DNA from 3 places in the Paenisporosarcina sp. TG-14 genome. Region 3 is predicted to be linked to each of the others. Evidence: riboswitches for the same ligand, from Rfam matches in the RefSeq annotation. Region 3 holds a riboswitch; each other region holds the start of a gene.

Region 1 (8,359 bases), on a different contig from region 3:
CGTAATCAGTATATGAATTCAGTTATTTCTCGTGGATTAACAATCAGTGCATTTAGCTGTCATGGAAATCCGGTAAGTCCAGATCCAACTTTAGCAAAAGATGGCGATGAAGCGTTGCGAAAAAGCATTAAATTGGCCCATCTAATGGGTGTTCCGGTTGTCAACACATTCTCTGGAACTCCAGGTGCAGACGAAGATGCCAAACATCCAAACTGGCCTGTAGCACCATGGCCAAATGAATATGGGGATATTTTAGCTTGGCAATGGGAAAAGAAACTAATTCCTTATTGGAGTGAAATAGCGGAAATTGCTAAACAAGCTAACGTGAAAATTGGTCTTGAATTGCACGGAGGTTTCTCAGTGCACACACCATATACATTGTTGAAACTTCGTGAAGCGACGAACGAATACATTGGTGCAAACCTTGATCCAAGTCATTTATGGTGGCAAGGTATTGACCCAGTTGGTGCCATCAAAATTCTTGGAAAAGAAAATGCAATCCATCATTTCCATGCAAAAGATACGTATATCGACCAAGACAATGTAAATATGTATGGTCTGACAGACATGCAACCTTACAACAATATCCGCACACGTGCATGGAGCTTTCGTTCAGTAGGTTGTGGACATTCCGTTCAAGAATGGTCAGACATTATAAGTGCCCTTCGCACCTATGGCTATGACTACGTGGTCAGCATCGAACACGAAGACCCAATCATGAGCATCGAAGAAGGTTTCCAGCGTGCTGTATCTAACTTGAAATCAGTGGTGATTAAAGAACAACCGGCTGATATGTGGTGGTTATAGTGTTGTTTTCTATGGATCGATAAAACCCTTATTTGTGAAAGTCTTTTCAAGGTTACACTATTCATAAATAGGTATATAGAAAAACCCAGCATCAAAACTCGTAAGGCCACTGAAAAAGTTAATTTATAATTTCTTAGCATGGAAAGGTGATTTCCGTTTCAACGCACTTTCATGTTTCGAAGCTAGCGTAGCGATGCAGAAACAGGCGGACGCTTTCAGCGGGCGGTCCGTGAGTCTCCTCGTCGCTTGAAAACCCTTGCTCCTGCGGTTACTCGTCGCAAACAAATTGTGCACAAATCGTTTCCTGCGGGGTCTCACGGAATACGCTATTCCCGCCGGAGTCGCCGCCTTCCACTTCAATCACTTGTATATATATTTTCTTTCATCTAAAAAAGTGAGGTTCCTTTATCTGTTCAAAATCTAACAAAATGTGCCGGCTTTAATCTAAACAAGCAATTCTTTCCTCAATTTGTCGAGGAAGGGATTGCTTCTTTTTCTTGTATAATAAGTGTACTAATTACAGGTGGTGTCCCGATGATTTCCAATCAAGAATCTTTAAACCTTTAAAGTAACGTTTTTGCGAAAGGACCATATGCAAAATATATGACATTTGGAACAGTATCGCAAAGTACGGTTAGCAATCCTGCTTGGGGTACAAGAGGAGACGTTTTAGTAATTGACAAAGTTAGCAAAGAGTTTGGTTCAGGAATGCAAAATAGTAGAAATATAGCTGTGAAAATTAAAATCCCAAGTGGGCAACCAGTTTCACAAGAAGTATTATTGGGATCTATTATTGTTGAATCTGAAGCGGTTGCAGATTAAGTTAATGAAAAAGGAAGAATTGGTGGTATATCCATTGAATCTTCCTTTTTAGATTAATTAAAAGAAAGAGGTGAGCTGTCAACATTTCTAAGAACAATCTGAAAGAAATAATAGAGGCGATAAATACACAATAAAATATTCGCTTGTCATGTAAAATATACCCAACTTATACGAATGAAATGACAAAAACGATGAGTTCTAATAAATAGAGATTCTGTGGATATCTCTATTACTCTAATTAAATAGTAATCAATGAATAAATAAAATAATACATAATTCGACATTAAAATTGACATCTCTAAATATTCGGAATAATATAATAATTAAAGTTAGTATAATTAAATATCTATATTGGAAACTATGATGTACATCCTATATATGGGCACCTGGGACGTATGGAGTTGTTGGTGCAACCGGCCTAATTAAATTTGGACATTTTGTCCTAATTAATTAGGCTTTTATTATGAATTGGGGAGGGAAACGGTTAACCAATTTTATCGTTTTCTAAGAAGGAATCCTTCCGATAAGATGCGATTAGTATTTTTATACAGATAAATTTTCTGCTAATAAATTCCTTTTTTTACTTATTGAGTCCTCAATCACCACTTATTTTTAAAATAGTAGTCGTTATGTCTTTGGGGATTGCAGCCTGGATTATAACTGATTTACAGAGAAGATTTATAGAAAATAATAAAATATTAAAAGTGATTGTGTTGACTGAAACAATTGGATTAACTCTGTTACTTATTCCGACAGGTGGAATTTCTAGTCCATTTATGCTATTACAATCCGCAAATACTACAATGAAAGAACTAAGGGCAGCTATTTACAGTCTAAGCTCTGTAAAGAAAGGTGAGCAGCCATTTTAACCGTTTAAAAAGATATTTGAATGATTATTCAGAGTTAAATGACATTAATATAGACTACCAGATAACTGGACTGGAACAATATAGAAGGAATACATGGTTTAGGAACACGAATACAAATCGAAATTCCAATAATAAAAAATCTAAAGGAGCATGAGGTGATTGGATAATGAAAGTAGTTATTGTTGATGATCATCCACTAGTTAGAAGAGGACTAACCTCCATACTTTCGTTAGAAGAATCAATGGAGATTCTTGGGGAAGCAACGAATAGTAGTGAGGCACTAAATCTTTTTAGTACGACTAAACCTGATTTAGCGTTAGTAAATCTCCGATTAGGAAGTGAGTCGGGTTTAGATCTAATAATAAATGCAATTGAACAAGGAGCAACTTGTAAGTTTGTAGTGTTAACATCGTCAATGCAAAAGGAAGACTTTAATCGAGCGAAAGAAATAGGTGTTCAAGGCTATGTATTAAAAGAAGCATTACCTGAAGAGCTCTTGCATGCATTGCAAATTATAAACATAGGACGAAAATATTATGATCCAGGAGTTCTTGATCTGATAATGAAATCAAGCGATTCATTTGAAGAGGATGGACATTTAAAACAATTAACTCCTAAGGAAAAGGAAGTGTTAATTGAAATTGGCAAAGGTCATTCAAATAAAGAAATTTCAAAAATCTTGCATATTACCGAATGCACCGTAAAAAAACATGTGAGTCAAATATTCGCAAAACTTAATCTAACCGATAGGACAAAAGCCGCACTATATGCAAATGCAAAAGGCTTAGTTACGTATGTGGTCCATTAATCGGTAAATACTAAATTAAAATCTGCTTTGAAATTAGTACAATTAGGATTAAGATATTTCAAATATTATTGTATCAAAGTGAAAGAACATTCCCTTTCACTTTGATACAAAAAAGTAGAAGAAAGACTTTAAAGCTATTTACAAAAATAGCATCAGAAAAAGAAAAAATTTGAATCAAAAAAGTTAATGACTTTTATAACAATAAAGGCCACAGCTCAATGAGTTGTGGCCTTTTACTTATATCAAACGACCTTTTTCTTTTCAGGTTGTTTTGCAAGTAGTGAACTTATGATTCCTATAATAGGGAATATGAGTGAAATCCAGATGATTTCCTTATAACCACCGAAAATATCAAAGGCAATACCGAAGGGAAGTGGACCAATGGCTGAGCCAAACACCATTACAGACGTTGCGAGTCCTTGAATACTACCTAGAGCAGCTCGACCAAAGTAACTTGGCCACACATAGGATAACGCGATTCGTTCAAATCCATTGCTGATTCCCCAAACTAAAGCAAAAAGTACGGCCATGAAAATGGTATTGGTTACTTGAAGCATCATTAGGAGGACAATCTCTAAAACAAAAATTCCTGCCAAAATTATATTGACTTTAACTCGGTCCAATAATCTTCCCGCTACAAGTGTCACAGGAAACCCGACAAGGGCCATTCCAGCTAGAACCAATGCCGCGACTCCAGCGCCTAAATCATTTTGATTAAATATGGAAATCAGATGGAATGTGATGGCTGTATTAACAAGCGCAGGGATTCCGACACAAGATAAAATGAACCAAAAAGCTTTTGTGCGGATTGCTTCTTTAAAAGTCCAATCACTTTCGACTTTTTTCGTGAAACTCGGATCATTTTCATGTGCCTTACTTCTAATCGGTGTTATATAGCCATCGGGTTCTAATCCTACTTGCTCTGGTGTATTTCTAACTAAAAAGTAAGCAAGTGGGGTAAAGACGATTAATATGGTAAATCCCCAAAGAATCCATGTGTTTTCCCAACCAATAGAACTAACAAGCCAAACATTTAGCGGTGGGAAAATAGCAGAACTAGCAAATCCACCTATAGCCATATAACTAAGAGCTCTTCCTCTTTTTGTCATAAACCATTGAGGGATTAATGTGTTAGGAATAAGAGTCATAGAGCCTTGTCCAAATAATCGTAACATCAAAATTCCAAAGAACAACATGATTAAATTGTTGACAGTACTATTGAAAAAACAAGCAAGCGCCAACATGATGGAAACAATAACCATCATATTACGTTGACCAAATCTATCAATTAATCTTCCCATGAAAAACATGCAAACAGCTGATACAAGCGTGGCTGCCGAGTAAATCGTTGAAACTTGAGAACGGCTCCAATCGAAATCTCTTATGTATTGATCGATAAATACAGAAATAAAATACGTTTGACCAGGTCCAGAGAAAAAAGCTCCCAGACTCCCGATAAACACAATATACCATCCATAATAAAACGTGGATTTTATCGGTACAGTGTGATTATTACCAAAAAAGTTCAAAATTTTATCAACTCTTTTCATTTTATGACAAGTTAAAGTTATTTAGCGCCCCTAATTATAACGCTGAATATGGTTTTTTGAAACCCGTAATTCTCTTGCTGGGATAGGGGGTAGCCAGTGAACGTGCAGAAAAATCAAATTTCGAATAATAAATAGACGACTCGAAGAAATAAATCTAGAAGTCGAAAAAGAAAATAAACTAACGACCTATTAAAAGTAGGTGGTTAGTTTATTTTTTTATATCGACCTTTTTAGGTGCTTCTTCTAGTGGAAGAGAGTCCACAAAAAATGTCGAATGGAGCCGAAAGTTTTACATATATTTGGAATCATTAAAATGCTACAATTATACTTATTATTACGATAAATATAATAATTTAATGAATATTTTTGGGTTTGAATTGACGGATTTTTTATGGAGAAATGTTAAATTACCAGAAAAGTATTTGTTTATTATGTATTGTAAAGGGAATTGACTCAACAAGTCTAGCTTTAAAAAGTAGAAAATCTAAAAATTCCAATTGATATTAAAAGAATTTAGTTTGTCTAAACTCGTTTTAGTGGATGTTGTGTAAAAGGAGTTTTTGAAAATGTGTGGTTTCACAGGTTTTATTGGGGATACAGATAATGCGTTTGATGTGTTAACAGAAATGATGGAGACAATTGTCCATCGTGGTCCAGATTCTTCCGGAGAGTTTGTTGAAGACGGAGCTGCTCTTGGTTTTAGAAGATTAAGTATTATTGACTTAGAAGCAGGGAGTCAGCCAATTTATAATGAAGATCGATCAATTGTCTTAATTTTCAATGGTGAAATCTATAACTTTATGGAACTCAGAGACGATCTAGTAGCCAAGGGCCATAACTTTCTGACACATACAGATAGTGAAGTGCTTATTCATGGGTACGAAGAATATGGCAAAGATTTGGTAGCGAAACTGCGTGGTATGTTTGCTTTTGTTATCTGGGATCGTAGCGAGAAAAAACTTTTTGCGGCACGTGACATGTTTGGCATTAAACCATTTTATTATGCTCAAATGAATGGGACTCTTTTATTTGGTTCGGAAATAAAAAGTTTTATACCACATCCTCATTTCCAAAAAGAATTTAATGAAAAAGCATTGAAACCATATTTAACTTTCCAGTATCCGGTGTTAAATGAGACGTTCTTTAAGGGCGTTTTTAAATTACCAGCAGCCCATTACATGATCTATGAAAAAGGCAATTTGCAAATAAATCGGTATTGGACGCCACAATTCAAGCCGAGTGACCAGCCATTGGTAAAATTGGTGGATGAAATTGATGACGTGGTTCGGGATTCCGTTATTGCCCATAAAATAAGTGATGTGAAGGTAGGATCCTTCCTGTCGAGTGGTGTAGACTCCAGTTATGTGGCATCCGTTTTGAAACCAGATAAAACATTTACGGTTGGTTTTGGTGATCAAAACTTCTCTGAAATTGATAATGCGAAAGAATTGTCCAATGAATTGGATATTCAAAATATCAGTGAAATTTTGGATCCTGATGCCTGTTTCAGCAAGTTGGCTGAGATTCAATATATGATGGATGAACCACATTCAAATCCATCCATTGTTCCTCTTTATTTTCTAGCCGAACTGGCAAGCAAACATGTTACCGTTGTTCTGTCAGGAGAGGGTGCCGATGAACTATTCGGAGGTTATGCCGATTACGACACAGCTCCTTCATTGAAAAAATACAAAAAAATCCCATTACTTATTAGGAAACAATTGGGCGTCATTGCAAAGCGACTTCCGGAGGTGAAAGGCAAAAGCTTTTTGATTAAGGGTGGACTTCCAGTTGAGGATTGGTTTATTGGACAGGCAAAAATATTCTCAGAAGAAGAAGCGATGAGTATAGTTAAACCTGACTTTAGCAAATCTTTAAAAGTAGAAGAAATTATTAAGCCAATTTATGACCAAGTGAAACAGGAAGATGATTTGACCAAAATGCAATATCTTGATCTTCACTTGTGGCTAGTTGATGATATTCTATTAAAAGCTGACAAAATGAGTATGGCACATTCTATTGAATTGCGCGTACCTTTCCTAGATCGGGAAGTAATGGCCACTGCGGCAAAAATTCCTACTAAATATCGAGTGAATCATATCGATACAAAATATGCTTTTCGATTGGCTGCTGGAAGGTCTCTACCCCAAAAATCGGCCAACCGTAAAAAAATCGGCTTTCCTGTACCCATTCGTCATTGGATCCGCACTGATAAATACTATCAAGAAATCAAGGAGTATTTTACAGGAACTGCTGCGTCAACATTTTTCGACCAGGAAAAAATACTACAACTTCTTGAAGACCATTATCAAGGTAAGACGAATAATGGAAGAAAAGTCTGGACTATTTTCATGTTCTTAATCTGGTACAAAGTATACTTTGAATCAGATTCAATACCTTTTGTTGAAACCAAGTCTCAACAAATTAAACAATTGGTAACAACTTGATAGCAGGGTCCTCGATAGTGGAACATCTGTTGGGTGAGTCTATATTGAGGCAATTGAAAACCGTTGGAATTTTTAAAGGATTATAAATTATGGATATGAACTGTACCTCGAATCAGACTCTTTAACAAAGTGTCAGTGATTCGAAGTGCAGTTTTTTTTATTTTGAATGACTCTGGAAAGAGTTTCCGACACTATAATGCATCGGCATAGTCAAAAGTCTAAAGCTTTAGTGTCGAGCGAAAGCTCAGTTGTAATTATTGGGTGTCACGTTGTAATTATGGAAGGTGACGTTGTAAAAATAGACATCCACGTTGTAAAAATGACGGTTCACGTTGTACTAGTTAAATAATGGAATTCACCTAGTCGTTTATTATGTGAAATTCATTCACGATGTCTATTTACCATAAGTCAAAACATCACAGAAATTCTGGTTTGTCCTAGAGCTTCTTAGTGAATTGTGAAAGAACTTCAGTAAGTGAAGAAAGTAGCATTACTTTTTTAGGAGTTAAGATGATATTGCTGGTTTAACAGGGTGAGCGGTTGGTAAGTTGGAAAAATCTGTATAGTTGAATTATGGAAATTAATGTTGTAATTTATTGCTCTCGTTAAGGGCATCAAAATACTCTGGTAAATTGTTGCAATGTTTCTTCTAATCTGACATTATTAAAAGAGAAACAGAAGTGAATAACCATTCATTAATATGGAGGGGTTGAGAAAATGTATGCGACTTTAGGCAGTATATTCGATCAGACAGTAAGTAAATTTCCGAATAGAGAAGCAATTATTGACTTAAAAAGAGGTCAAAGGTGGACTTATGAAGAGTGGGGAACTGAGGTAAATCGATTGGCCAATGCGCTGATTGATTCAGGTGTCGGAAAAGGTGACCGGGTTTCGACGTTCCTCTTTAATACAAGTGAATTATCCACGACATTATTTGCCTGTGCAAAAATCGGAGCCATTTTCAATCCAATTAATTTTCGCCTAAAATCAGAAGAACTGGCTTATATTTTAAAGGATGCAAGTCCAAAAATTGTCCTGTTTGAAGAACAATTAAAA
Region 2 (8,359 bases), on a different contig from region 3:
AATTTGTAGAACAAATACCTGATAATTTAACAAGAACAAACGTTCAATTACAAGTGAAAACATTACAACTGCTCATAGGGGAGTTACAAGAAAAAAACAACGTAAATAAGACACTTCTTGAAGACTCCATGAGCTTTGTTCAATATATGATTGACCAAGTTACCAAGTCAAAACAACAGCATTTCAATTATCAACCCCCGTTAGCCCAACAAAAATCACAAACAAGCAATCGAGGCTTTTTCGATACAAAAGCATGATGGCAGTTAGAAGAGAGGGATATACATAGTGTCTACATTTCATGGATTAGAGGTAGGAAAGCGCGGACTAATGGTGGGTCAAGCAAGTATTGCAACGACAGGTCATAATATAGCCAATGCGAATACCCAAGGCTACTCACGTCAACAAGTGAATGCAACCACTTCACCATCTCTAACTGTTTGGACAAATGGTGTTAATCCAGGCCAACTAGGAACAGGAGTTACACTAGAGTCGATTACTCGTGTGAGGGACAGCTTCTTAGATCAACGATACAGAGAGCAAGCAGGAAATGTTGGAGAATGGTCAGTGAAACAACAATCATTAGACCATCTTGAATTAATTATCAATGAACCGAGCGATACAGGGCTCAACTCGGCAATGAACCAAATATGGGGTGCATGGCAAGACGTAGCTAATGATCCAGCTAATCTTTCCGCACAGGCAGTGCTTAAAGAACGGGCGCAAGCATTTGTAGATACCGCTAAGTTAATGGATAACTCTATGACCAGTTTAAAAAAGGATCTAGGAAATGAGTTAACAGCAAAAACCGAGGAAGCAAACAGTTATTTGACGCAGATTGCAGATTTAAATAAAAGCATCCTGCGCAGCGGCCCAAATGCCAACGACTTGCTGGATCAGCGTGATGTTCTAGTAGAAAAACTTTCATCACTGGTCACCGTGAATGTAGAGCCACAAACTAACGGTGTGTACAATATTAGCTTGAGTTCTGACGGAACTTCTCTTGTATCAGGCGAAAAAAGTACAAAGCTAGATGAGCAGAGCACAATTACTGGAGGCGAATTGGCCGGTATCGTCAAATCCTTAGCTATCGTAGATAAATATCAAGATTCACTCAACGAAACGGTTAAAAACTTTGCTATAGCTAACGGAATGTCCCCTGAAGGTGAAGCGGGTGAAAATTTATTTATCGGAGAAGAAAATAACTTTTCGATTGCTGCACTTACGGTCAATACAGGAGTTAACCAATTTACGCCTCCTCCAAATATGGATGCAGATTCTCAAATTGTTAAAAAGTCCTTCCAAGCTATTGTCAGCCAGCTTGGGGCGGAAAGCCAATCGGCAATTCGTAATGTGACTAATCATGAAGCAGCGTTGCAGGCAACTGAAAATCGCCGTCAATCGGTGACGGGTGTTTCTCTTGATGAAGAAATGGCTAATTTAATCAAATATCAACATTCATATAATGCGGCAGCACGATTGATATCAACTGCAGATCAAATGCTTGATACGATTATTAACCGTATGGCTGCGCGTTAATAATCGGTAAATGGAGGTGAATCATGATGAGGATTTCGCAACAAATGTTACATCAAAATTCAGTGCGCCAAATGAATCAAAACTTGAGTCGGTTGGAAAAAATCAGTAACCAAGTATCAACAGGCAAACTACTTCATCGACCTTCAGATGACCCGATTGCTGTAAGTAAGTCTATGAATGTGAAAACTGCGATAGCTGCGAATGAACAATATGAACGAAATACGAATGAAGCCACCTTATGGATGGATGAAACAGGGCAAACTATCAATGATATGGTTAATGTCATGCAGCGAGCACGTGAATTAGCGGTTCAAGGCAGTACCGGTACACTATCTGATCATGATCGAACGGTTATAGCAGCGGAAGTAGTAGAATTAAGTGAACAAATTCGCCAATTTGCCAATACAAAAGTAAATGGAAATTATTTGTTTAATGGACAAAAAACGCAGGAATCTCCATTTCCTAATGATGACTCGTATGTAACTAACCCACCTAATATGGATGCCAAAAATTTTACAGTTGGAGATGGCATAATAGTTAAAGTAAATGTTACAGCCAACGAGCTGTTTGGGAATGCAGATGAAGCTAATAATCTGTTCCAAACATTGGGCGATCTTGCTGTTGGAATTCGTGAAGGTAACTCCATTCCTTTAGAACAAATCGATAAAGTGATGGAACGAATGTTAACGACATCAGCTGAAGCGGGTGCTCGTAAAAATCGAGTAGAAGCGGTAGAAAATCGTCTCCAAGACAGCAATATCCAACTTCAATCGATGTTATCGAAACTTGAAGATATCGATTTTGCGGAAGCTGTAATGAAATTAAAAGTTGAAGAAAGTGTCTATCAAGCAAGTCTTGCTGCTTCAGCAAAAGTGATTCAGCCAAGCTTAATGGACTTTCTAAGATAGAGGCAAAAGCGGAAATTTTATACTTACTTATAACATTGAAAAATGAGCAAATGCATATGCATTTGCTCATTTTTTTAACATAAGAAAATATATAAAATTGATGTGTATAGAACCCAGTGGTCATGGTGTTTTTAGTATATGTAAACCAACATGCTAAATCAGAAATGCTTTGATGTAACGCTAGTTAATTCGATTTTTGTGAGTCTTGATTTCTTTATTAGTAATGGATTGAAAATGAAAATAGTCCACCAAATATGAGTGTGAGACTATCATTTTAAAAGATAGGACGTTTGTTTAAATTTAATCGTTAAACAGGTGAATGATTGTAGTGAAAGGCGGCGAGAAAACATGTGCTCCTGCGGTTACTCGTCGCAAAGATATTGGACGAATGACAGTTCGTCCAATATCTTTCCAGCGGAAATAGCATGAGCTGAAGACCCCGCAGGAGCACAATGGAACGAAGGCTAAGTACGCCACCTCGTGTGGCAACGCCTTCGTGACCAACATCCTGTTGGCCTGAGTAGGCTCACGGACCCGCCCGCGGAAAGCGTCCGCGTGTTTCTGCATCGCTACGCTAGCTTCGAAACATGAAAGTGCGTTGTAACGGAAATCACTATTTAATTAGAAGGCAGTCTTATTTTCTAAAACCTCTGTACTTTCTTAAAGGAAAGGGAGTACTTTGCTCTTTTATTCACTACTTTTTCAGGTTATGAAGTATCACATTTGACATCCAAAGCGTACCGAAAAATAGCAAATCAAGTTTCTTATCCCCGTATGGTATTTACTAATCCCATCATGTCATCAGCGAAGGAAATTGCTCTACCTTGGGATTGAAATAAGCGTTGGGTAGAAATTAACTCTGCCATTTCTTCTGTTAGATTAACATTAGACATTTCCAAAGCACCTTGATTAATTCTAATTGAGCCATCATTTTGCTCGGCTAAGTTCACAATTTGCATGGAACCAGCTGCTACTTGCTCGGCTTCCGTCCCTGGTAGTTGATATCGATTAGCACCAATTTTCTCAAGTAGATTTGGGCGATTAATATCTGCAATGCTTAACTGATATTCAGTCGGTTGTTTTGCGGGATTCTTGTAGGAAACGACAAGCGTACCATTTTCATTTACCTTGATAGTGTCATAGTCTCCATCAAAAGCAATCGGACGATTATTAATCCCGAGAACAGAATCTCCGGAAGACGTTACCAAGTTTACTTGGTCTGAATTTGGGATAGGTTGAACTTGAAATGAGCCATCTTTTGTATAGTATGTATTACCTTGTGAAGCCACACGGAAATATCCTGCATCCCCTTGAATCATAAAATCCAAATTGCGATCTGTTTGCTGGATAGATCCTTGTTCTGTACGAATGGTTGTTTGAACAATATTTGCACCTGATCCTATTCGCAGACCGTTTGGCGTCAATCGTCCGATTTCATTCTGAGCTCCCGCTTGTCTTTCGATAGATTGGACAAGTGTATCAGAAAAGTTTGCTTCCTGACGTTTATATCCAGTTGTATTTACATTGGATATATTATTTGCAATAACATCAATTTTTTGCTGTAGCGCACGCATTGATGTTGTTGCAGAATTCATTTGGATACTCATCTATAAGCCCCCCCTTACTAAACCCGACCGATTTCATTAACTGTTTTCTCCATATTGCGATCATAAGCTTGTATGACTTTCTGATTAGCTTCAAAACCTCGATATGTATTCATCATTTTCGTCATCGTTTGGGTTAAATCTACATTAGATTGTTCAATAAAACCTTGTTTAACGAAAGTGCTAGTATTATTTAGTAGCTGTACATCTTCAAAAAACTGTGGAATATCTTCCTGATTCCCACCCCAACGCATGAGTCCCTGACCTTCTTTTATTAATTGTTCAGGTTCTTCAGTATACCCAAGCCATAATCGATTAGTAGAAGTTCCGTCTTGCAACACAATTTGGCCGTTATCTTGAACCTCAAATTCTGTTGAGTTCACCAAAATGGGTTGTTGGTTTTGATTTAGTACCCTGTAACCTTCACCTGTAGTTAGGTATCCATCTTGGTCAACTGTGAATTGTCCATTTTGTGTATAACGAATTTCATTAGTATCGAGTCTAACTGCAAATACTAATGCTCCCTTTTTCTGTGTGTCTGGATTAATTGGGAGTAACTCACTCATAAGAGAGACGTCAGTTTTATTGCCGGTTTCTTTTAATGCCCCTTGAATGAAAGATGGAATTCCTTCTTGGGTATAAACACCAGTATTTAATGTCCCAATAGTTGTTTGTCCAGGAGGTATCTTGGAACCACTGTTCGTTGAATTCCCTGCCTCCACAGCTTTTATTAATTGAGCAGGAAATGCACGCATAATAGTTTGATCTTGTTTAAATCCGGGTGTATTTGCGTTTGCTAAGTTATTTGTCAAAACTTGCTGATTTCTATTATGTGACATCATTCCGGATGTGGCAGTGTATAAACCTCGAAACATAATGGATTCCTTCCTCTCAAAACACATGAAGATAATTATAAAGTAGCATACCATTTTATGTTAAGTAAATATAGATAATGTAAGATGAAAAATTAATAGTAAAAAATAAATTAAGATGGTAAATATAGCAAAATTTTTATTTAATAAAAAATTACATGGATTCAGATAATTATGTTACAGTGTTACTATATTTTGGTATTATTTTGTCGAAATGAGACGAAATCCCGGGATTGTAACTTAATAAAATATATTTCATACCGATAATAGCAAACTTATTCGAAAGATAAGGACGCAAAACTACGGGCCTAAATTAAACATGATAAGGTAGCCGAGTTACCGAAAAATGGAAGATGTAATGAACATCCACCTTTTTTTGGTGGATTTTTATATGGAAACAGTAGAAATAAGGAGGTTTAAGGGTGAACATATTTCCTCAATCTATTCATTCGTTAGAGCAAGCACTATCAACATCTACATTAAAACAACGAGTTCTTTCTTCTAATATCGCTAATGTTGAGACACCGAATTACAAGAGTAAGCAAGTTGACTTTAAAGCAGTATTGGAGAATGCAACTAACAACCAGTCCATGGCCAGTTATAAAACAAACGCTACTCATATTTCTTTCGGCAGCGAAACTACACAATTAAATCCAAGTATAAAAGTAAATAATACAACTACGAATAAACCAAATGGTAATAACGTGGATATGGACTTTGAAATGGCCGAGTTAGCAAAAAATCAATTATGGTATAACGCAGTAACGGAAAGAATAAACGGGAAATTCAACAGTTTACGAACAGTAATAAGTGATGGGAGGTAGCAGATATGAGCTTATTTAATGGTTTTAATATTAGTGCTTCCGGCTTAACTGCAAATCGTCTTCGCATGGATGTAGTTTCTTCAAATATTGCCAATTCAGATACGACCCGAGCTCAGCTTGTCAATGGCGAGTGGATTCCATATCGCCGTAAATCTGTTGAATTATCACAAGCTGGTGTTTCCCCATTTGAACGGCAACTTCAGTCGGTATTGAATAAAGAATCCGCTAAAGTTTCGGGAGTGGCAGTTACAAGTATTAGAGAAGATCAAACACCATTTACACCTTCATATGACCCTACAAATCCCGATGCGGATGCCAATGGGTATGTTCAACTACCGAATGTTGATCCTTTAAAGGAAATGGTTGATCTCATGTCTGCAACACGTTCATATGAAGCAAATGTCACAGCATTGAACGCTTCGAAAAGTATGTTTATGAAAGCTTTAGAGATTGGTAAATGATCTATTAATAATAGATTACTAGGAGGTAAATTATGAATAATATAAGTCAAATTCAAACCCCATTTATTCAAAATCAGTCGATCCCAAATGTTAAACCTGCAAGCCAGGTGGAAGGATTTGGTCAAATCTTTAAACAGGCACTTGAAGAAGTAAGTGCTGCCCAGAATACATCGGATAAACTGACCGATAAATTAGTAACAAGTGAAGTACAAGATATACATGAAGTGATGATTGCTGCGCAAAAAGCTAGTCTTTCCCTGCAGATGACCTTACAAGTTCGCAATAAAGTTGTCGAAGCCTATCAAGAAGTGATGAGAATGCAAGTATGATTTTTGTCGGTAGGTTGAAGAAATAATGAAAGAAATGTTACTAGTTAATAAAAATAAATTAAAAGATGTATGGGGAAGTTTTTCTGGTAGAACCAGAGGGTCAATCATTACTTCGTTTTTTGCAACCCTAATTATCCTGTTTGTCATCGTTTTTTTAAGTTCTCAAACAAATTTTAATCCCTTGTATTCTAACTTAGCTCCAGCTGAGGCGGGTGAAATAAAAACGGCAATTGAAGAACAAGGAATTGCGGTTCAAGTTTCAACAGATGGAAAAACAATCAGTGTTCCAAACGAAGAACTTGCCAATTTAAAGGTTAGCTTAGCAGCGGAAGGTATTCCGAAAAATGGGAATGTAGATTACGGAGTATTTAGTGAAAATATGGGTTTAGGAATGACAGATCGTCATTTTGATGTGGTAGAGCGTGATGCAATGCAAAATGAACTTGCCTATTTAATTAAGCAAATTGATGGAGTAGCGGAAGCAAATGTAATGATTACACTGCCAAAAGAAAATATTTGGATTACTGATGAAGAACAAGTGGCATCTGCTTCTGTAGTAATAAAAGGTGATCCATCCTTTCAACTGGATCAAAAACAAATTAATGGGCTTTATCATTTAATTAGTAAAAGTGTACCTAATTTGCCTTCTGAAGAAATTGTCATAATGGATCAAAATGGTCAAGTTTTTGAAATCCAAGATGAAACACAACTTGATACCACTTTGTCTGTATATCAACAACAGCGAGAAATAAAAAAGGATATTGAAAAAGATATCCAAAGTGAATTACAGCAAATGCTAGGTTTAACACTTGGTCGCGATAAGGTAGTTGTGTCAGTCATGGCAAGTATTGATTTCACAAAAGAAAAGCGTGAAGAAAACCTGGTAGAACCAGTGAATGAAGAAACTAATGAAGGTATTGATATCAGTGTTGAACGAATTGTAGAGTCCTATTCAAGTGAAGGAACTGCTTTTGAAGACACAACTGGTACTGGTGAGACTGATATTGCAAATTACCCAGGCGTTGGTGGAATTGGGAATAGTGAATCTGAAAGAACAGAAGATCGGATTAATCGAGAAGTAAATCGAATTAACCGTCAAATTGAACTAAGTCCTTATGTTATTGATGACATTACGATTAATGTTGGAGTCGAGCCTCCTGATCCTGAAGATTTAGCAAGCTTAACACAAGAGAATATAGCTGATATTAGAAGGCTGTTAAAAAATGCGGTAAGTACTTCTTTAAGTATGAATGAGACGAAAGCAACGGATGAAGAGCTGGATAACCGGATATCCGTATTCGCAACGGCCTTTCAAGGTAAAGTGGACGTGGGCGTTGTAGAACCGGAAGAATTTTTGTTATTAAATACAATTTCAAACAAACATCTCATGTTTATTGGTGCAGGAATTGCCTTACTATTAGTCATTCTTATCGTAGTTCTTATGTTCCGTCGAAGAAAACGTGAAAACATGGAAGACGATTATAGTTTTGACATGTTTGAACAACCTTCTACTCAAGTCAATGAAGGTACTGTAACTAAAGTAACTCAAGATGGTAAAGAAGTTAAGGTTGATGAAGATGTTGATTTATCAGAATTTAATTCAAATGAAAATCCTAAGCGTAAAAAGATTGAAAAACTTGCTAAAGGACGACCTGATGATTTTGCTAAATTAGTACGCTCATGGATGGCAGAAGATTAGGAGGACAGCAAATGGTTGTATCTACAAAAGAGTTAAGTGGTGTTCAAAAAGTAGCAGTATTATTAGTTGGATTAGGACCTGAAGTGTCTGTTGAAGTATTTAAACAACTAACGGAACCAGAAATAG
Region 3 (8,359 bases):
TGTGAGCTTACTTCATTCAAGGCCAGGTCTAGAAATTGCTGCATTTACAATTGTCGGATGGGTTGGTGTTAAGCTTGTCGTTCTAACATTAGGACATCCAGATGTAGGGGTTATCTCATATGACTTTGCACATTCGCTTGAGTGGAAGCTAACCTTTTACTTCGTTCTAATTGGAATTGCTGTAGCAGGTTGGTTCCTATCTAACGACCGGAAGCCTATAGAAAACAATTAATCGTAAACTAAAAAGCAGTTTTCCAAGAGCATTTTTATTATAGGTACTTAAATAATTCACACCCTAATTAAATGATCTCTCCAATCTGCTATTGTGGCGAACATGAGGTTGGCATTCTAATCTATATACAAATTTTACCGGCGTCCGAAATTACATTTTCGGGCGTTTTTTGTATGTAAAGGATCATTGACTCTTTTATCATTATCCAAAACGGTTTAAAAAGAAGAAATTTTTCTTTTAGTTTAATACAGAATTTTGTCTAAATAACAGTTCGAGGAACGCAATGAAATAATATCTACATCGAGCTAAAATATCGGGTTTCGTCTTTTCATATAACGTTTATATACACCGTTTTAAGGGGGCTTGACCATTTTCATTCTCTGAGGTGTAGTGTTGTTTTTGCGCTACATGGATAGCTAAAATTGTAGATTATATTCAAGCAATAATTAGGGCAGATTAAAGATGAACGGAGTGTTGTAAATAAATGAAAATCATGGACTTAACAATTGAACTTATAATTGGATTTTTTTTACTTTTCGTAATAGTTAAGTTTGTAGGGAAAAAAATCATTAATCAAATTACTCCTTTTACCTTTATTGCAGCTATTGTATTGGGCGAACTACTAGGAAATGCTTTATATGATCATAAAACAGGAGTATTTTATATTGTTTATTCGATGACCATTTGGGGGGGATTACTTTTTTCTGTTGAATATCTAAGTCAAAAATTCCTTGCATTTAGGGGTGTGGTTGAAGGGAAACCTTCTGCACTTATCAAAAATGGAATCGTAGATCGAGAATCGTTAAGGAAAAATAGGATGAATATTAATCAGTTACAAAGTCTACTTAGACAAAGTGAAACCTTTTCTATTCGTGAAGTTGCCTACTGTTATTTAGAGGCGAACGGATCGATTAGTATTTTAAAGAAATCAAAGTACCAAAAAACTGCTCAGGAAGATTTCAATATGACTTCAAAAGCAGTTTATGTTCCAGTCACTTTAATAAGAGATGGTGAAGTTTTATGGGATGAAATGATTGATTTGGGGTTTAATGAATCTTGGTTAAAATCACAATTAAATACTCAAAATATTACTGACTACAAAGATGTTTTTATAGCCGAATGGCTTCAAGGAGACGGTCTTTTTGTACAGCCTATTAAGGATTAAATTGGTGCAATGTATGTTAGTTTTTACTGTCTAGGTTATGATGCAGTGGAATTTGCCGTTCCAAAGCGAGCTGGAAACCTTCATGTGTCCAGCTATAACCAAGCATTGTCACTTGTTTCTTGTCCTCTTGAGTTGAGTGGCACTTTTGTACCCAAAATGCACAGGTACCAAAAGGGGAAAAGGTGCCACCCGCAATTCCTGAAGCAATAAGTAGATGCCATTGTCGTTAATAATGCGATTTTTTTAACCAAGGCTGTGTTTTATGGGACATGAGTGTCTTTAGCTGTTGGTTTCTTCCTTCTTCCCATTAAAAACATAATGATTCCAAAGACAATTGCTCCAACAATCCACACCCAAGTTGGTATACCTTGTTTGAGTTCAGCAACCGGATTTGTCTTTTCAGCATATTCCTGAACTTCTTTGTTTGAAATGGTAAAATTTTCTTCAGTTGAAAATTCATTTTTCCCAGCATATCCTTTTATAGCTAATGTATAAGTTCCATCTTCGAGCGTTTCATGGTCCCAAGCAAAAGGAAATCTAATTTTAGACTTTGGCGCCATCTTAAAAGGATTCATTACACCTTTAAACAGCTCCGTTCCCTCATTATCCAAAACGGAGTAAGACCCTTCGATTTCTCCTTGAATCAATTGAGCATCATTTTTCATTTCAATAAAGACTTTTGCAGTATCTGAAATAAAACCGGCCTTTCCTAAAGAAAAATTAGGCTCAGACTTGTTTTCAAGGTTCAGCTTAATTGCGATTGCATACCTAGTTTCAGTCTTCACAACAAACTTAGCTTCGTCTTTTCCAGTTTCCTCAACGTCTTCATCTTCATCTTCTTGTGTAAAAAGAATTCCTCCAAGCAACGTTTCCCCATCACTTTCAGGAACTGTCACTTGAATTGGCACTTCGAACGACTCACCAGCAGGAATCTCGACACTTTCTTCTACTTCTAAGTAATCAGTCATGCGTACGGCATCTTCAAGTAGCATAGCATCATCAGAATCTACTTCTGGTTCATAGAGAATGCCACCGGTTGGACTCGTATATGCGTTAGCCCCTTGAACACGCACCGTGATCGGGTTTTTATCACTATTTTTCAAACGGACATAAAGAGTAAGCTGCTCTCCAGGTTTGACATCAACATCAAAATAACCTTTTGTTGCAGGCACTTGATTCTCTGGAAATATAGGTTCTACTTGCATAGAGCTTGGAGATTCTGCAGCAGCATATATTGGCAAACTAAAAATAAGTACGATCATTGCAAAAACACGTATAAACATAATATTCCTCCTGTATGGATAACTGCATGTTAATGTTGCTTAGATTAATTACACGTAAAGGCGTTGAGACAACAAAGTATCAAAAAAAACCATGTCAGTTGAGACATGGCTAAAATTTCCAAATGATTAAGGTCCAGTTGTAAGTGATGTAGTAATTGTAGAAGTATAAGTACCTGCATAAACTTCTTTAGGCATTAGAGTTAATGTCATCGGAATTGACGCAATACTATAACTCCCTTTTCCACCATTTAAAGCTGCAGATAATATTTCTACTGCAACTCCATTATCAATTATTCCAGATGATGTAGTTATTGTGGAAATTGGATCTGAATTGTCTTCAACTAAGGTTACAGCAGGAGCAGCTAAACCTAATGCGCCTGCAGCCAATGGTTTTAGACCAGTACCATCCATAAATTGAGTTGCAGCAACGGAGACATTCCAACCAGCACCAGAACCTGTTGCATCCGTAATAGTAAACGAATTGATTTGAGCTGTAACCGTTTGAGTTGTACCATCTAATGTTACAGCCTCAAAATTTGTAGCAGTTATTCCTGAATCTCCAAGGCTACCACCAGTTACTTCAGATGTAGCAGCCAATGAAGCCGATGCAAATGCTGTCATCAATAAAGCTAATACTGCCGTTCCTGTTACTAATTTCTTGAAAATTGAATTCATTATTGTTTCCTCCTGATTGTTGGTCAGGGTTAAAAGATTTATTAAAATGATAACTATCACTCTTCACTCTTAGCAACCCAGCCGTCATAGTTTGTAAAACCGTAGACCTGCAGCTTTGCGTCAACGTCTTTCGACATTTTTGCCTTTTTCAAATAAAGAATTGTCAAATCTCTCTCTCTCTCTCTCTCTCTCTATCGACAAATTCATATCTGTTAAGATAAATATATACTATAGGCATAAAATTCAAAACAGATATAATACCTATATTTTACTATTAAATAATATAATTATCTCATTAAAAGTTTTAAAAGTAGTATTTTATAACTACTAAATTAACTGAATATTTAAAGGTAATAGTACCTACGAAACAAGCAAAAAGGTAAATAAGGGTGAATTTTAAACAATTGTAGAATATGTAGTTCTAAATAACCCTGTATAACCAAGGCTCGTTAGTTAGTATCTTGTCCTCTTAAATTGGGTGGCACTTTTGTACCCAAAATGCACAGGTACCAAAAGGGGGAAATGTGCCACCCGTAACTTCAAAATGCTCATATTCTTTCCGGTATATGGTAAGATGAATAGTGATGAGATCATCACTGGAGGCTTTGCTATGTATACACTAGGGTTTGTCATAAGTCATAAGAACAATGAAAAAAGAAGAGCGCTACTTCCAAAGGATTTACCAAACATTAAATGTGTAGACCAGTTATATTTTGAAGAAGGATATGGGTCTGATTTAGGCTATTCGGATGAAGAATATAGAGTATCTGGCGTACATATCGTTTCTAGAGATCGTGTGTTGGAGTGCGACGCGATTGTCGATGTTAAATTAGGCGATGCGGATTACTTTGATAAGTTGCCGCCTGGCAAACTATTAATTGGGTGGGCACATGCAGTTCAAGACATCAAATTTACAGATGCAGTATTAGCAGGAAATCATACCGTTATGGCCTGGGAAGAAATGTTTGATGGTGGGAGATATATCTTCTATCGCAACAGAGAAATTGCTGGAGAAGCTGCGATACTCCAAGCTTACCAATACTGTGGCAAGATGCCCTATGAAACTAAAGTTGCGATTCTAGGCAATGGCCATACAGCAAAAGGGGCTCTAAGAATTCTCCATGGACTAGGCGCAGATGTTGACGTTTACGGTAGAAAATTGGAATCCTTATTCAGAAAAAATATGAACGATTATGATGTTCTCGTTAACTGCGTAATGTGGGATACTAGCAGAACAGATCGAATCATCTATAAAGAAGATTTAAAAAGCCTTAAAAACGGTGCGATGATTGTCGATGTAAGTTGCGATCCTAACTTAGAAATCGAGACTTCCCGTCCTTCGACTATTGATGATCCGGTCTATACGGTGGATGGCGTGATCCATTATACAGTCGATAATACGCCTGCCATGTTTCCACATACCGTTACAAAAGTGTTGAGCGAAGAGTTTTGCACAATGGTAGACATGCTCTCTGATGGGAATTGGACGGATATGGTTCGTGAAGCAATTGTCATCGACAAAGGTCATATCCTTGATAAACATATTAAGGAATTCAGAGAAGCTAGAGGCTTGTTGGTTCAATAAAATTGATTGAAAATAATTCATAAAGGAGCAAAGTGAGACTTTCACTTACCTCCTTTTTTTCATTTTATTTATGTATTCGGGACAAACGGTTTAATTTCATGAATTAAGTGGTAAACACAAAGAAATAGAGGAAAAAATAACAAGGAGGACGTTCCACCTATGAAACTTATACGTCATGAAATTAGACGATTAGAAAAAGATTACTACAACTGCGAAATTTCCTACATAAAAAAACTGATACGGAGTGATATCAGACTTTTAAGTAAAGCAATATGTATTACTGAAAATCGACTATAAACCTTACTATCCTTTTTAATAGAGAGTAATTAGTTAAACTCATCCTAAGTAACCACTTCGTGTCATTTACTTCACTCCTTTATATTTACGTTGATTGTTGCATATAACATTTATTAACAATATGTTTTAGGAATCACAAAAGAGCGTATTTTTTCGTGCCTGTGTAAGCCACAAATTGAAGGACATTGGTGTCTTACACAGGTACGGTAGAGTGTGTGAAACCCTTCATTCGAGTAACGCAGAATGATATTTATAGATAGCACCAAGCCGCCGAAATTGTATCTTCGGCGGCTTCCTTTCTGAGCAATAAGTGTCCATTCCCTAGTAAACCAAAATAAAAGACCAATGCATGTGAAGGTTGAAGGCGAGCGACGGACGCACACCCGCCGCAAGATTGCCTATCAGAAAGAAGAATCGTGATGTGAGAAGGTCACATCACGATTCTTTGCGTTCCCCAGGTTGTGGTGCAGCAGGTGTGCCGACCAGAGTGAGCCGGAAACCTTCAGGTGCCTAACTTTACTCGCGCATCGTTACTTGTTTCTTGTGCACTTAAGTCGGGTGGCACTATTTGGCCCAAAATGCACAGGTACCAAAAGAGGAAAAGGTGCCACCCAAAGAGTAAAACTAATTCTGAATATTCTAAATTTATTGTTGCGATTTACTAAAAACTACTGTAATATTTTTCATGTAATCAAATGTAAACGCTATCATAAACTCAAGCACTGTAAACATTCAACTAGAAGAGACCATATCTTATTGCAGAATGTAAGCAAATTTCATCTATTTGCGCAAACGGTTTCACAATAACTAAGTGAACGATGTCTAATCGAAGAATGGAGGATACCCTGAATTAATCTACTACTCTACTAGAAGACAAAGAGGAGGAAACAGTGAGTGAAAATAACAAAGAATAGTAAACGTGAATTTTCGATTTTTATGGTAATGATTATGGTTTTGAGTCTATGGCTACCTTTTATACCAGCTAAAAAAGGACTTGCCTCAGATTCTACAAATACGATTGAAAATGAAATTGTTCAAACAGCGGAGACTTCTGAACGACATGTACGTTTCACTTATATGCGTGAAGATCAAACATATGGTGCTTGGAATATTTGGGCCTGGAATACAGGTGTAATAAATGATCAAATCAATTTTGAATCATATGAGGGTGGCGTGGCAACTGTAAATATTGCCGTTGCTCCTGAAACGGAACAATTTGGATTTGTTCTCCGTAGTACTGATGATTGGAATACCGCAGAAAAAGAGTTTGGGGATCGCTTTATTAAAGTGAATAACAACGATTCACTGACAAAAGCTTATATTACAAGTGGGGTGGAGGAAATTAGAATTGTTCCGGATGGCTCAGCTCCTGTTATTGACCAAGGGAACGCGACGTTTTATTACCGTGATAAAGCCCTTTTCACTAACGATGAAATGGAAACGATTGAAAAAGTAGAGTTAAAGTTTGATGGACAAACGAATGAAATGACCTATGAGCCAGAGAATGAGAGATTTGTATATTCATACAACAACATTCCAAATGGTGAAACAGCATACACATATGTTGTAACAAAAGATGGCGTCACAACTGAAGTAAGTGATCCTTACAATACAGTTGATGGAGTTTCAACGATTGAATTCCTTCAATCTGATTTGACGGTTTTAGGATCAGTACAACCAGCAGCTATTGACTACAATCAAAATGCTGTATTATCTGTTGATATTCAAGGATTGATAGACGGAATTACAATTAGCAAAATCTTTGTAGATGCCTCTTCTTTAGGCGAGTCAACTAAATTGGAGATTGATCCATCCTTAAAAGAGATTGCGATTGCAGTAGATGACGACATTACAGCTGGAACGAAAACCATTCCATTAACCGTGGTGGATTCATATGGAAACACCTATGAAGGATCAGCTGAAGTGGAAGTGAAAACGAGACAATCGACAGGAGAGTCTGATTTTGATTGGGACGAGTCTGTGATTTACTTTATGCTAACAGACAGATTCTTTGATGGGGATGAGAGTAACAACGACCCTTATGATCTTAATTATGATACCGATGCGCGTGGTACTTACCAAGGTGGCGATTTGAAAGGGATTACGACAAAACTAGATTATCTAGATAATCTCGGTGTCAATACGATTTGGATTAGCCCAATTGTAGAAAATATAAAATATGATGTGCGCTCTGTCGAAACGAACGGTACATCTGTTGACCCATATTACGGCTATCATGGCTACTGGGCTAGTAATTTCGGGAAATTAAATCCACACTTTGGAACAATGGAAGATTTTCATGAGTTAATTGATGCAGCACATGACCGTGATATGAAAATCATGGTGGATGTGGTGTTAAATCATACAGGCTATGGTTTGAAAGAATTAGATGGAAACATGGATAATCCTCCTTTAGGTTTCCCAACGGATGAAGATCGGTCTAGATTTAGCGATATGGTCCGTCAAGGAGCAGATGTTGGAACGGATGAGGTTGTTGGTGAATTAGCTGGACTTCCTGATCTCAAAACTGAAGACCTTGCAGTCCGTCACCAAATTATTGATTGGCAAACGAGTTGGATTGATGAAGCGACGACAGCTAAAGGTAACACGATTGACTACTTCCGTGTAGATACTGTGAAGCATGTTGAAGATGCAACTTGGATGAACTTCAAAAATGCGCTAACTGACAAGATGCCTGAGTTTAAGATGATTGGTGAAGCTTGGGGAGCAAATGTTGATAATAGCCTAGGCTACCTTGAAACAGGCATGATGGATTCTTTATTGGACTTTGAGTTTAAAAATACAGCCCGCACATTTGTTAATGGCGATCTAGAAGCTGTAAATGACGCGCTTATTACTCGAAATGGAAAAGTGGATAATACCGCAACATTTGGCCAGTTTTTAGGCAGTCATGATGAAGATGGATTCCTGCATTCATTAGCTGGAGATGAAGGCAAGCTAAAAGTTGCTGCATCCCTTCAAGCAACTGCAAAAGGTCAACCAGTTATTTATTACGGGGAAGAACTTGGGCAAACTGGTGCCAATAACTACCCGCAATACGATAACCGCTATGATTTTGCTTGGGATCAAGTAGAAAATAATGATGTGTTAGATCACTACAC

What was found. A riboswitch is a leader RNA that binds a small molecule or an ion and turns the genes downstream of it on or off. The one in region 3 is predicted to bind cyclic di-GMP.
Region 1: it holds a riboswitch for cyclic di-GMP, as region 3 does, so the genes downstream of both, C406_RS0116095 (hypothetical protein) here and C406_RS0116760 (WxL domain-containing protein) in region 3, are expected to answer to the same signal.
Region 2: it holds a riboswitch for cyclic di-GMP, as region 3 does, so the genes downstream of both, flgB (flagellar basal body rod protein FlgB) here and C406_RS0116760 (WxL domain-containing protein) in region 3, are expected to answer to the same signal.

Annotation. Positions count from the first base shown of each region.
Region 1 is NZ_AMGD01000066.1:27,542-35,900, reverse strand. It holds gene C406_RS0116105 (sugar phosphate isomerase/epimerase family protein) at 1-807, shown strand, start outside; gene C406_RS0116100 (hypothetical protein) at 1,411-1,629, shown strand; cyclic di-GMP riboswitch class II at 1,974-2,057, shown strand; gene C406_RS0116095 (hypothetical protein) at 2,217-2,498, shown strand; gene C406_RS0116090 (response regulator) at 2,665-3,306, shown strand; gene C406_RS0116085 (MFS transporter) at 3,549-4,856, opposite strand; gene asnB (asparagine synthase (glutamine-hydrolyzing)) at 5,423-7,303, shown strand; gene C406_RS21120 (hypothetical protein) at 7,500-7,652, shown strand; gene C406_RS0116075 (fatty acid--CoA ligase) at 8,021-8,359, shown strand, end outside.
Region 2 is NZ_AMGD01000005.1:129,609-137,967, reverse strand. It holds gene C406_RS0102390 (flagellar protein FlgN) at 1-257, shown strand, start outside; gene flgK (flagellar hook-associated protein FlgK) at 286-1,536, shown strand; gene flgL (flagellar hook-associated protein FlgL) at 1,560-2,444, shown strand; gene C406_RS0102370 (flagellar hook-basal body protein) at 3,209-4,051, opposite strand; gene C406_RS0102365 (flagellar hook-basal body protein) at 4,069-4,923, opposite strand; cyclic di-GMP riboswitch class I at 5,179-5,264, shown strand; gene flgB (flagellar basal body rod protein FlgB) at 5,343-5,744, shown strand; gene flgC (flagellar basal body rod protein FlgC) at 5,750-6,205, shown strand; gene fliE (flagellar hook-basal body complex protein FliE) at 6,238-6,534, shown strand; gene fliF (flagellar basal-body MS-ring/collar protein FliF) at 6,560-8,233, shown strand; gene fliG (flagellar motor switch protein FliG) at 8,245-8,359, shown strand, end outside.
Region 3 is NZ_AMGD01000070.1:9,780-18,138, reverse strand. It holds gene C406_RS0116775 (TerC family protein) at 1-232, shown strand, start outside; gene C406_RS0116770 (DUF421 domain-containing protein) at 717-1,397, shown strand; gene C406_RS0116765 (DUF916 domain-containing protein) at 1,658-2,680, opposite strand; gene C406_RS0116760 (WxL domain-containing protein) at 2,807-3,355, opposite strand; cyclic di-GMP riboswitch class I at 3,424-3,509, opposite strand; gene C406_RS0116750 (N(5)-(carboxyethyl)ornithine synthase) at 3,966-4,940, shown strand; gene C406_RS0116745 (pullulanase) at 6,132-8,359, shown strand, end outside.